2 regions of the Rothia sp. HMSC066H02 genome follow, and region 1 is predicted to be linked to the other one. Evidence: predicted binding sites of a transcription regulator. Region 1 holds the regulator's gene; the other holds the start of a gene.
The links. Region 1 encodes HspR, which represses chaperone genes until heat shock. Its sites were predicted from a motif close to AAGTTGAGTCNNNNNGACTCAACTT; they were not measured.
Positions count from the first base shown of each region.

Region 2: clpB (ATP-dependent chaperone ClpB) is a predicted target of HspR. The motif match lies at 2,638-2,662, and genes of this name have one in related genera.

Region 1 is NZ_KV818683.1:10,383-16,896, reverse strand. Features, by position in the region: gene HMPREF2999_RS04300 (amino acid permease) at 1-234, opposite strand, end outside; gene HMPREF2999_RS04295 (hypothetical protein) at 733-1,131, shown strand; gene trmB (tRNA (guanosine(46)-N7)-methyltransferase TrmB) at 1,357-2,163, shown strand; gene HMPREF2999_RS04285 (heat shock protein transcriptional repressor HspR) at 2,421-2,927, opposite strand; gene HMPREF2999_RS04280 (DnaJ domain-containing protein) at 2,931-3,908, opposite strand; gene HMPREF2999_RS04275 (nucleotide exchange factor GrpE) at 4,253-4,831, opposite strand; gene dnaK (molecular chaperone DnaK) at 4,834-6,514, opposite strand, start outside.
Region 2 is NZ_KV818667.1:311,415-317,928, forward strand. Features, by position in the region: gene HMPREF2999_RS01355 (Dps family protein) at 258-755, opposite strand; gene HMPREF2999_RS01360 (HAD family hydrolase) at 1,071-1,727, opposite strand; gene HMPREF2999_RS01365 (NAD(P)-dependent oxidoreductase) at 1,746-2,429, opposite strand; gene clpB (ATP-dependent chaperone ClpB) at 2,715-5,324, shown strand; gene HMPREF2999_RS01375 (Sir2 family NAD-dependent protein deacetylase) at 5,484-6,452, shown strand.

The DNA of each region.
Region 1 (6,514 bases):
CATGGCGCGCAGAACAAAGTAGATGACGCTACCAATAATCGCGTACACAAAGACGATGGAGGGGCCGGTCAGGGCAATGGTCTTCGCCGAGCCGAGGAACAGGCCGGTACCGATGGCGCCGCCGATAGCGATCAGCTGGATGTGTCGGTAGCTCAGTCCGCGCTGGAGCTTGGAGTGCTCAGCTTCGGAGTCTAGGCCGGTGACGGAGTTGTGCTGCGTTGGCTGCTGTGTCACGTATTTCTCTTTCCTGCGTCGGTTCGCCCCAGTTTTTACTCGGGGTTCTACTCGGGGGCGGTTCCGGGTGGTTGGTATTCGTGCATAATCCTGAACGGCGTACATGGAGGGGTAATTCCCGCATCCATAGCCTGCGCGGTGCGCTGGGGCTTGTAAACTCCGATTTCGCGGGGTTTACAAATTTTTGCGCCACCGATAAAGAATTATGCAAAGAATGCATAATTTCAAATTTTACCCCCTCATACCCACACAAGTACAAGGAATCCAACATGGCTAGGATTTGAGACGGCGCAGGGAGGCGACAGTTCAGGGGCAGCGCGAGCCTGCGGTGACCTGCCGAGTGCGAGAGCCCCCCATCCGGAGCGCCCCGCCTCTTCAGTTTTCAAAAAATTAAGAAACTTTACAAGTAAAACTTTACAATGCGAGAAAGTGGGTCTAGAGTAGAAACCGTTCAAACGAAAACCTAACCGACCAAACACAGAACAGAAGGACACAACAATGAGCAAGTTCTCCAACGCAGCACTCCGCCTCACCGCCGGCGCACTCATCCTCGACGCAGGCGTCAAGAAGCTCAAGGCAGACGAAGGCACCTACGCCTTCCTGCAGCAGATGGCGGCAACCGGCGTTCCCGCAGTCTCCAAGCTGGACGCAGCAACCTTCGGCAAGCTCATCTCCGGCGCAGAGACCGCACTCGGCGCAACCCTGCTGACCCCCTTCATCCCCGCACGCCTGGCGGGCGCAGGCCTGACCGCATTCGCGGCAAACCTGATGACCATGTACTTCCGCAACCCGGACATGCACGACAAGTACTTCCGCCCCACCCAGGACGGCCAGCAGCTCGCCAACAACATCGTGATGCTCGGCGCGGGCCTGGCACTGCTGGGCTCCAAGAAGTAAGCCCCTCCTCTTAGCTCACTCCTCAAGCAACCTCGCGAAAGTGCGGCGGGAACAGTCTTTGTTCCCGCCGCACTTTTGTATGCCCGCTGATTTTCTATGCGCACCGAATTTCTACGCTTCGCAGACCGCGCACGCCACCTACCCACACCCGACCAGCCCAGTATCACCCGCCCGTACAAGCCGCGAAACCGCACGGTGCCGCGGCCCTGCGCTATTCTTTTAGGTATGTCTACTGAGAACACGCAGCCTAGCCAGGCACCCGAATCCACCGAAGAAAAGGCCAAGAAGCCGGTTCCCGAGGAATTCTTCCGCCAGCCCTACTCCTTCGTCCGCCGCGGCGACCGCCTCACCGCGCGCCGCCAGAAGGCGTGGGACACCTACTCCCCCACCCACGTGCTGGACATCCCGCGCCTGCGCACCGACACCTCCGTCGCACCCGAGGCGACCTTCGACCCGGTTAAGATTTACGGCCGTGAGGCGTACCAGGTCGTCGAGATCGGTTCCGGTCTGGGCGAGGCGATTGTGCACCGCGCAGCTGAGGTGCCCGAGGCGAACTTCCTCGCCGTTGAGGTGTACACCCCCGGCATCGCGGACCTGCTGCTGAAGATGGGCAACGCCGGCGTGGAGAACGTGCGTGTGGCTCAGGCGAACGCACCCGAGCTGCTCGACAACATGCTTGAGGAGAACTCCGTGGACGAGCTGTGGGTGTTCTTCCCGGACCCCTGGCACAAGTCCCGCCACCACAAGCGCCGCCTGGTATCCCCGGCGTTCGCTGATAAGGTTGCGCGTGTACTCAAGCCCGGCGGCATTTGGCGTCTGGCGACCGACTGGGAGGAGTACGCCCTGGTCATGCGTGAGGTTCTGGAGGCGCACCCCGACTTTGAGAACATGAACCCCGGCGCCGGTGCGACCGAGGAGGATCCGCTGGGTGGTTGGGCTCCGCGTTGGGAGGGTCGCACCCTCACCAGCTTTGAACGTAAGGCTCAGGAGGCGGGCCGCCGCGCGCACGATCTGACCTACCGCCGCAAGTAAGCGGGGCAGCGCCAGTTACCGCCAGGTGGTTTCCCGCCAGCGCGCAAAGTGCATATAGGTTAAAGCAGGTGAGGCTCCCCGTTCGTTCGGGGAGCCTCACCTCCTTGTGTGTGGGTCTGAGTGCATGCGGGGCGGGGGTCTACCCTCCCTCGCGCGGCGTATGACACAAAGACGCACAAGCCTATATGGGTCGCTGACTAGCGCAAATGAGCTAGAACAGCCGAGCCGTTTATCCCAGTGTAGCGGGTTTAGCCGGTTTAGCGCTGCGGCTTCGTATCATCCGCCGTAGCCGACTGGTGACGCTGACGGTACAGCACCACAGCCGAAGAACGCTGACGAGGCGCCGGGCGGGTACCGCGGGCAATATGCACCACGTCGCCACTGGTACCGGCAGCGAACACGCGCTCCGCCAAGCCCAGCTTCACCTTCGCATCCTCAACCTGACGCTGCAGCGCCGCAATCTGCTCCTGCTGCTCCTCCACGAGGGACTCCAGCTCAATAATGCGGCGAATACCCTCCAGGGAGACGCCCTCCTGCGAGAGCTGCTGAATCTGCTGCAGACGGTTCACGTCACGCTGCGAATAGCGGCGCGCTTTGCCGGGCGCACGCGAAGGCTGGACCAGGCCGATGCGGTCGTACTGGCGCAGGGTCTGCGGGTGCATGCCCGCCAGCTCAGCCGCCACAGAAATCACGAAAACCGGCAGGTCCACGCTGTGCAACGGCTTGCCGCTACGGGACTTAGATGATGATTCTCGAGATGCCATGGTTTACTTCGCCTTCTTCAACAGATCCTTACGCGGGTTCTCCTGCGGTGCCAGTTTTACGAACTTATCGAATGCTTCCTGCGCCTCTGCGCTCAGCTCGGTGGGCAGTACAATCTCCGGGATGACCAGCAGGTCGCCGTCGCCGCCCTTAGCCTTGAAGCCACGGCCCTTAGCGCGCAGTCGGCGGCCGACCTGGCCGGGTGCCAGGCGCAGCTTCACGGTGGATGCGTCGGGCAGGGGCACCTCAATCACTGCGCCGTCGACGGCCTCGGCGAGGGTGACGGGTGCGCGCAGGATCAGGTTGTTGCCCTCGCGCGAGTACACGGAGTCATCGGAGACGCGCACGGTGACCTTCAGGTCGCCGCCGCGCAGGCCCTTGCCGCGCAGGCGCACCTTCTGGCCGTCCTTAATGCCTGCGGGGATGCGTGCCTCGGTGTGGGAGCCGTCCGGCAGGAACACGGTCACGGTCGCGCCGGTGTACGCCTGGGCGAGGCTGACGCGGGTGCTGGTGGTGCTTTCTTCGGGGGCTGCGTGCTGTGCACCGCCGAAACCGCCGCCACCCATGCCGCCGAAGTCGGCGCTGGTGAAGCCTGCGGAGCGTCGGGAACCGCCAGCGCTGCCGCCGAAGAGTCCACCGAGCAGGTCGTCAATGTTGATGCCTGCGCCGCCATTGCTGAAGCCGCCGAATGCGTCCGCGCCGGGGTAGCCGGTGTAGCTGCCACCGCCGAATCCGCCCATGCCAGATGCGCCGTAGCGGCGGATCTGGTCGTACTCTTCGCGCTGCTTCTTATCGGAGAGCACGTCGTATGCTTCCGAGATTTCCTTGAACTTCTTCTCTGCTGCGGCGTCGCCGGGGTTCAGGTCCGGGTGGTACTTGCGGGAGAGCTTGCGGTACGCCTTCTTGATGTCGTTTTCGCTTGCGTCTTCGCTGACACCCAGTGCCTTATAAAAGTCGTCGGTTAGCCAGTTTTCACTTGCCATGTTGTGTTTCTCCTTCTGCGGTGATGCGCCGCCCTCCTCGGTTACGGGACGGCTTGCAGGGGCACCGCGTGCTTGTCTTAATGCTCTATATAAAAGTTTAGTCTACTTGACTCAATTTTGAAAGGGTTGAGCCCAAAAAATTGCACCCCTACAAGCCTTTTAACCGCCGCTCCTACGAGCCAAAACCCGCGCCAACACACCGGGTATAGCAACCCCGACAGAACAGGCGCGCCAGGCAGAACAGCCCGTGCAAATAGCTCAGGCAAACAACAGGGCGGGCACTCCCCCACCAGGGAGAGCACCCGCCCGTCGTTAGTTATTCAGCCAATGCTGAGCCGACCACCTTACGGTGCGACAGCCACAGCCACCTGAGCGGTACGAACCACACGGTCGTTCACGCGGTAGCCGTAACGCAGAACCATGGAGACATGATCCTCAGCCACCTCGTCGGTGGGCTGCTGCAGTACAGCTTCGTGGATGTTCGGGTCGAAGGCGTCGCCTACTTCACCGAAGCGCTCCACGCCCTGCTTGCCGAGCAGCTCTTCGAGCTTGGTAGCGATGGAGGCGAAGGGGCCTTCCTGCAAGTCGCCGTGCTTGCGTGCGGCGTCGATGTCATCGAACACCGGCAGCAGGGAACCGACCAGGTCACTGATGACGAAGAGTCGCAGCTGCTCCTTTTCGCGAGCGGTGCGGTTCTTGAAGTTAGTGAACTCGGCCTGCAGGCGAAGCAGGGAGTCCAGGCGCTCTGCGGCGAGTGCCGCATCCGCAGATTCTGCTTCTACGGCGTCCTGGAGCTCAGCCTCGACGGCTTCCGCTGCGTCGTCGGCGGTTTCGACCGACTCAGCTTCGGGATGGCCTTCCGCTGCGGGGGCGTTGAACGCCTCCTCCAGCGGGTCGGGGGTGGTGTTTTCCTGCTCAGCCATGATTACTTCTTCTCGTCTTCGTCGATAACCTCGGCGTCGACAACGTCCTCATCAGCGGCGGGCTTGGACTCGGATGCCTCAGCCTGTGCTGCTGCGTAGAGTGCCTCACCCAGCTTGGATCGGGATGCCTGCAGCTTCTCGAATGCGGACTTCACTGCTGCGTCGTCGTCGCTCTCGAGTGCCTTCTTCAGCTCGTCGACATCGCCCTGAACCTCGGTCTTGACGTTCTCGGGCAGCTTGTCGCCGTTCTCCTTCAGGAGCTTCTCAGTGGTGTATGCGACGGACTCGGCTTCGTTGCGGGTGTCAGCAGCCTCGCGGCGTGCCTTGTCCTGCTCAGCGTGTGCCTCTGCGTCCTTGACCATGCGGTCAATGTCGTCCTTGGAGAGGGAGGTGCCGCCGGTGATGGTCATGGACTGCTCAACACCGGTGCCCTTGTCCTTTGCGGAGACGTGGACGATGCCGTTTGCATCGATGTCGAAGGTGACCTCAATCTGGGGCACGCCACGGGGTGCGGGGGCGATGCCGGTCAGCTCGAAGGTACCCAGGTTCTTGTTGTCGCGAGTGAACTCACGCTCACCCTGGAAGACCTGAATGGTCACGGAGGGCTGGTTGTCCTCTGCGGTGGTGAAGGTCTCGGAACGCTTGGTCGGGATTGCGGTGTTGCGCTCGATCAGCTTGGTCATCACGCCGCCCTTGGTCTCGATACCGAGGGAGAGGGGGGTGACGTCGATCAGCAGAACGTCCTTACGGTCGCCCTTCAGAACGCCTGCCTGCAGTGCTGCACCCATTGCCACGACCTCGTCGGGGTTCACGCCCTTGTTGGGCTCGCGGCCGGTGAGCTCCTTGACGAGCTCAGCAACAGCGGGCATACGGGTGGAGCCACCAACCAGGATGACCTCGGAAATCTCGGAGATGGACACACCAGCTTCCTTGATTACGTCGAGCACGGGCTTCTTGGTGCGCTCGAGCAGGTCGCGGGTCAGTTCCTCGAACTTTGCGCGGGTCAGCTTCTCATCCAGGTGGATGGGGCCCTCGGGGGTGACGGACAGGTACTGCAGGGAGATGTTGGTGCTAGAAGCGCTGGACAGCTCCTTCTTAGCCTGCTCAGCTGCTTCCTGCAGACGCTGCAGAGCAATCTTGTCCTTGGACAGGTCAGCGCCGGTGTTTGCCTTCACCTGTGCAAGCAGCCACTCGACTACGCGCTGGTCCCAGTCGTCGCCACCGAGGCGGTTGTCACCGCTGGTTGCGCGAACCTGGATGGTGGAGAAGCCGTCGTCGTCCTTGCCGACTTCCAGCAGGGAGACGTCGAAGGTACCGCCACCGAGGTCGAAGACCAGGATGAGCTCGTCTTCCTTACCCTTGTCCAGGCCGTATGCGAGTGCTGCGGCGGTGGGCTCGTTGACGATACGCAGGACGTTCAGACCTGCGATCTCGCCGGCTTCCTTGGTTGCCTGACGCTCAGCGTCGTTGAAGTATGCCGGGACGGTGATGACAGCGTCGGTGACGGTGTCGTTCAGGAATGCCTCTGCGTCGCCCTTCAGCTTCATGAGGATACGAGCGGAGATTTCCTGCGGGGTGTACTTCTTGCCGTCAATCTCAGTGGTCCAGTCGGTGCCCATGTGGCGCTTGACGGAGGAGATGGTGCGGTCGACGTTGGTTACTGCCTGACGCTTTGCAACGCTA
Region 2 (6,514 bases), on a different contig from region 1:
ATCTAGGACGGCCTAACCCGGTGTTAATGTTCGCCTCAACGTACTTTGTGATACCGCACGGACGAGGACTCAAGTGCCGGGAAAGGTAAAAGAGGTTGGGAATAAGCAGGGCAGCTTCGAGCATAAAAAGCTGGGCGGGTGCACCCTCCATAAGGAGAGCGCACCCGCCCGGCTTGTGACTCTAAAAGCTAACGCCTATATAACTTGCCGCCATAGGTAGGCTGCAGTTTAGAGGCTACAACTTAGATGGTTGCGGCTTAGATGTTGCCTTCGCCGTTCTCCAGGAACGCGCGGATGAACCACTGGAACTTCTCCAGCTCAGCGGTCTGACCGATCAGCAGGTCCTCGGTGACGGGGTCGGACTCACCGGCAAAAGCAATAGCCTTGCGGTGGGCCTCAATCACGCGGGTGTAGACGTCGTTCAGGGCACGCAGGTGAGCGGCGACGGGTGCGCGGCCAACTGCGTAGTCCTCGACGGTGCGCTGTGCGACCAGTGCGCCAGCCAGACCGTTGGGGGTTGCGCCCAGGGTTGCCATGCGCTCTGCGATGGCGTCGACGAACTCGCGGACGGTGTCGACCTGGGGGTCAATCATCTCGTGAACGGCGATGAAGCCGGGGCCGGTCACGTTCCAGTGAGCGTGCTTCAGCAGCAGGTGCAGGTCGTTCAGGTCGTGCAGACGTGCCTGGAGAACCTCGGAAATGCCCTTGCCTTCTTCGAGGGTCAGGCCGGGTGCGGTGTAGTTTGCGAATGCCATGATGGTCTCCTTCATGATGCTGTGATGCTTGTGGTTCGGTGGGGTTTGTCGCCCCGCCGAATCGTTATTATGAGTAAATCATTTTAAGGAACCGCTGTCAAGGTTATTTTGAGTAATTCGTAATAAATTGTCATCTGCGTGTCGCGCCGCACTTAAAAGCTTCTGCCCAAACGTGCCAGCCCCAAATGCCCGCGTGGCTCACCGCCCAGGCGCGCACAAAGGGTGGGATGCGCGATATCTCATCTTGTGCATCCCACCCTTTACGGTGAAGTGTATTCAGTTTTCTGTAGAGCTTTCAGTCTGCAAACTACGCGGCTACGCCAGCGCGCGAACCGCCTCCAGGGTCAGCTCCTCATGCTTGAGGCGCACGGTACCCAGCTCCGCCGGAACGTCCAGCTCGCCCGGCACAACAATCACGCGCATACCCGCCGCGGTCGCACTGCGCACGCCTGAAGGGGAATCCTCGAGAGCCACGCACTGAGTCGGGTCAACACCCAGACGCTCTGCCGCCAAAAGATAAGGCTGTGGGTCCGGCTTGGGGTTGGTGGTCTCATCGTTGCCAATAACCACTGAGAATGTGCCCTCGGGTGCCGCGTTCGCGGTGCGGCGAGCCACGGAGGTGGTGGCGTTCGTGACGATGGCGGCCGGAATCTGCGCATCGTGAACCTCCGAGAGGAAGCGCTCAATGCCGGGCAGGAATTCGACTGGCTGTTGTGCCAGGGCCTCGCGCACCTTCGCCACCAGTCGATCGTTAATCTCCTCGTCCGGCAGGTTCACGCCGCGCTCGCGTAGGCGATCCAAGGTGAACTGCATGGACAGGCCTAGGCAATCGAGGGTGTCCTGCTCAGTCCAGGTGCCGCCAAATTCTGCGGTGAGAGCAACCTTTGCGGCAGCCCATACGGGTTCGGTGTCGACGAGGGTTCCGTCGTGGTCGAAGAGAATGGCGGCGGGGAAGGTGTTCGTAGTCGTCATGTCATTAAGCCTACCGGTTTATTTCTGGCGCGAGCGTAGGGCAACGTCCCCAATCGTCACCAAAAAATCTGTGCCCGCGTTCTGGGGGTTCTTGGCGATAGTAAGCAGCGCATCGGCAACGTCTTCACGGGCAATCGTCGGAATGCCCGGAGTTCGCTCGACACTCGCCATATCAAACACCTTCACCCCGCCCTTACCTGGCTTATCGGTCAGCCTGCCCGGATGTGCACGCGAAATATACGGCTGATATTCGGCAACCAGGGCGTCTGCCTTAACCTTGTCGGTAAAAATGCCGCGCATGATGACCTTGCATACCAGGCGCATGGGCAGGGACGCGGTCCGTACCGTATCGCCCACACCGTAGGCGCTCATCAGAACGCAATGCTTCACGCCTGCGCCCGTGACCGCCTCCATGATGAGGGGTAGGCGCTCCTGCATGAACGTGGAGGAGAGAAATTCTCGCACCGTGGCTTTCTGTCCCAGGATGCTCACCATGACGTCCTGCCCGGAAGAAGCTTCGGCGAGTCGCTCGGCATCGTCCAGGGCTCCCGGAACGATAGTGAGATTTTGGTGCGCCCCCAAAAGTGTTAGCGCCTTGTCGGGGTTGCGCACGTAGGCGGTGACGGTGTGCCCCTCCTCTAGGGCTTTGCGGGTGAAGAGGTAACCGGTGCGGCCGGTTGCGCCTAGAGCCAGTATTTTCATGTGGGTCCCCATTTGTGACTGTGATTGTTGTGGGAACTCGCAAGCGCCCAGCCTTACATGTACCCAGCGTGGTCACTATAACAATAGGGCTTTTGGGTGGAGTTTTTGGCTGGAGTTGGTGCTTTCGCCGCTTTATTCGTGCGAAGAACCCTTAGCTGTTGCGGAAATTTTAATCTCAAAAAAACCTTGGTTAACCTCTTGTGTAGAATAATTGAGTGTAGTAGACTCAAGTTATGTAATGCAGGGGCGCATAGGATAAGCCCCTCGAAATACGAAAGGAACACCATGGACAACAAGTTCACCACCAAGAGTCAAGAAGTCATCTCGGCGGCAAATACTAACGCTCAAACCGCCGGCAACCCCACTATTGAAACCGCGCACATCCTCAAGGCCCTCATGGACCAGCGCGAAGGCGTCGCCGTAGCAGTCCTCAAGGCTGCAGGCCTGGATGTGGACGCTATCTCCGAGGCGGCATCCGCTGAAATCAAGAAGTTGCCGAAGGCATCCGGTGCCTCCGTGCAGAACGCTTCCCTCAGCCGTGCCGCGCTTTCCGCTCTGCAGGCAGCGCAGACCCGCGCCCAGGGCTTCGGAGATACCTACGTTTCTACCGAAATGATTCTGCTGGGCATTGCCAGCGGAACCGATAGCACCGCAACCGCAATGCACAAGCTCGGCGCTACCGCAGAGCTCATCGCACAGACCATTCCCAACGTCCGAGGAGACCGCACCGTGGACACCCCCGACCCCGAAGGCACCTTCCAGGCACTCGAAAAGTACGGTACCGACCTGACCGCTATTGCTCGCGCAGGCAAGCTCGACCCGGTCATCGGCCGTGACTCTGAGATTCGCCGCGTCGTGCAGGTGCTCTCCCGCCGAACCAAGAACAACCCCGTTCTGATTGGTGAGCCCGGCGTCGGTAAGACCGCCGTCGTGGAAGGCCTGGCACAGCGCATGGTTTCCGGCGACGTGCCCGAATCCCTGCGCGGCAAGACCCTGATTAGCCTGGACCTGGGCTCCATGGTCGCGGGCGCAAAGTACCGCGGTGAATTCGAGGAGCGCCTGAAGGCAGTCCTCGAAGAAATCAAGAAGTCCGAGGGTCAGATTGTGACCTTCATCGACGAAATTCACACCGTCGTCGGTGCTGGCGCATCCGAAGGCTCCATGGACGCAGGCAACATGCTCAAGCCCATGCTCGCCCGAGGCGAGTTGCGCCTGATCGGCGCGACCACCCTCGACGAGTACCGCGAGAATATCGAGAAGGACCCCGCACTGGAGCGCCGCTTCCAGCAGGTGTACGTGGGTGAGCCCAGCGTAGATGACACCATCGGTATTCTGCGTGGCCTGAAGGAACGCTACGAGGCACACCACAAGGTGCAGATCGCTGACTCCGCGCTGGTTGCCGCAGCAACCCTGTCTAACCGTTACATTCCCTCCCGTCAGCTGCCGGACAAGGCAATTGACCTGATTGACGAGGCAGCATCCCGCCTGCGCATGGAAATTGACTCCGCACCGGAGGAAATCGACCAGTTGCGCCGCGCTGTGGACCGCCTCACCATGGAGGAACTGGCACTTGCCGATGAGACCGACCCCGCATCCGTGGAGCGTCTGGAAGCGCTGCGCAAGGACATGGCTGACAAGAAGGAACAGCTCGACGCCCTCAACGCTCGTTGGGAGGCCGAGAAGGCTAGCCTGAACCGTGTGGGTGACATCAAGACCCAGATTGACGAGCTGCGTTCCCGCGCAGAGGTTGCACAGCGCGAGGGTAACCTCGCTGAGGCATCCCGCCTGCTGTACGGTGAGATTCCCGCAAAGCAGGCTGAGCTGGAAGAAGCACAGCGCGCCGAGGACACCGCCAAGAGCGAGTCCATGGTCTCCGAAGAGGTCACCGCGGACGATATTGCCGAGGTGATTTCCTCCTGGACCGGCATTCCCGCAGGTCGCATGATGCAGGGTGAGTCCGAGAAGCTGCTCGAAATGGAGAAGCGCATCGGTGCCCGCCTGATTGGTCAGGAAGCCGCAGTGGTCGCTGTCTCTGACGCTGTGCGCCGCGCCCGCGCCGGTATTTCCGACCCGAACCGCCCGATTGGTTCCTTCCTGTTCCTGGGCCCGACCGGTGTTGGTAAGACCGAGCTGGCTAAGGCACTGGCTGAGTTCCAGTTCGATGACGAGCGTGCCCTGGTGCGTATCGACATGAGCGAATACTCCGAGAAGCACACCGTTTCCCGCCTGGTCGGTGCCCCTCCCGGATACGTCGGCCACGAAGAGGGTGGTCAGCTGACCGAGGCTGTACGCCGTCGCCCCTACTCGGTGGTCCTGCTCGACGAGGTTGAGAAAGCACACCCCGAGGTCTTCGACATCCTGCTGCAGGTACTCGATGACGGCCGCCTGACCGACGGCCAGGGCCGCACCGTGGACTTCCGCAACGTCATCCTGATTCTGACCTCGAACCTCGGTTCGCAGTACCTGGTCAACCAGGACCTGCCCTTCGAGGAGCGCTCCGAGAAGGCACTGGAGGTTGTGCACCAGGCATTCCGCCCCGAGTTCCTCAACCGACTGGACGACATCATCATGTTCCAGCCCCTGTCGGCTGAGAACCTGGGCCAGATTGTGGGCCTGCAGATCAAGAGCATGGCTAAGCGCCTGGAGGACCGCCGCCTCACCCTGAACGTGACTGAGGCAGCCCTCGAGTGGCTGGGCAAGACCGGCTACGACCCGGCATTCGGTGCCCGCCCGCTGCGCCGCCTGGTTCAGCGCGAGATTGGCGACCGTCTGGCTCGCGGCATCCTCTCCGGTGCTATCCACGACGGTGACACCGTGACCGTGGACGTGAACCCGGACGTTGCTAGCGACGGCCTGTCGGTGACCTCCGAACGTGAGCAGAAGGCTGAGAACTAAACTCAACCGGCTGGGCGGACTTAGCCTGTGGCTGAGTTTGCACATTCGAAACCATAAGAAATAGGCTGTGGGGTACCCTCGAAAGGGGGTGCCCCACAGCCGTTTAACGCGTTAGAACCGCGCTGAACGGCACTAGTACACAGAGCATTGAGGAGAAGAATGGACCGCTGGACTGACCACCAGAACTTCGCCGCCGCCGGTGAGCAGCGCGAAGAAATCGCCTCCGTGCACCGTGCCGCAATCCGCTCGATTCAGCGCGTTGTCTCTGAGAACACCATCCCGCACGACGAAGAATACGCCTCCGCGGGTGTTGCCGAGCTGCTCAAGGCCGGTAAGGTTCTCGTGCTCACCGGCGCGGGAGTGAGCACCGAATCCGGCATCCCCGACTACCGCGGACCCGGCGGATCCCTGCACGACCACCGCCCCATGACCTACCAGGAATTCCGCTACGATGACGCCGCCCGCCAACGCTACTGGGCGCGCTCCTACGTGGGTTGGCGCCGCATGCGCCGCGCCGAACCGAACCGCGCCCACTATGCGCTCGCCGAGCTGGAGCAGCTGGGCGCCGTGAGCGGCGTGATTACGCAGAACGTGGATGGGCTGCACGCCCGCGCTGGAAGCTCCCGCCTGCTGGCGCTGCACGGTGACCTCTCCTGTATTGTGTGCCTGGACTGCGGGCAGGATGAGGGCCGCGAAAGCCTGGATGCGCGCCTGGACGCGGCGAACCCCGGCTACCTGGCGCGCCTTGAAGACGAAGACCTGCGCGTGAACCCTGACGGTGACGTGGAGCTGGACGAGCGCTATATCCGCGATTTTCAGATGGTGCCCTGCATTGCCTGCGGTTCGACCCGCCTCAAGCCGGATGTGGTGTACTTTGGCGAGTCCGTGCCCGCCGAACGCAAAGCACGCAAGGACGCCATGCTCGCCGAGTGCTCGGCGCTACTGGTGGTGGGTTCCTCGGTGGCGGTCATGAGCAGCTACAAGATTGTGCTGGAGGCTCTGCGCGCCGGCAAGCCGGTCGCCGTCATTAACGGTGGTCCGGGTCGTGCCGATGCGAAGGCAACCTACCTGTGGCGCAGTGGCGTGGGTGAGGCACTGGAACTCATGCTCGACGAGATTGACGACTAGGTAGCGCTAGCGCCCGGCGAATTTTGCCGCGCGTGCACTGACCTGTAGATGACCCGCTGTTA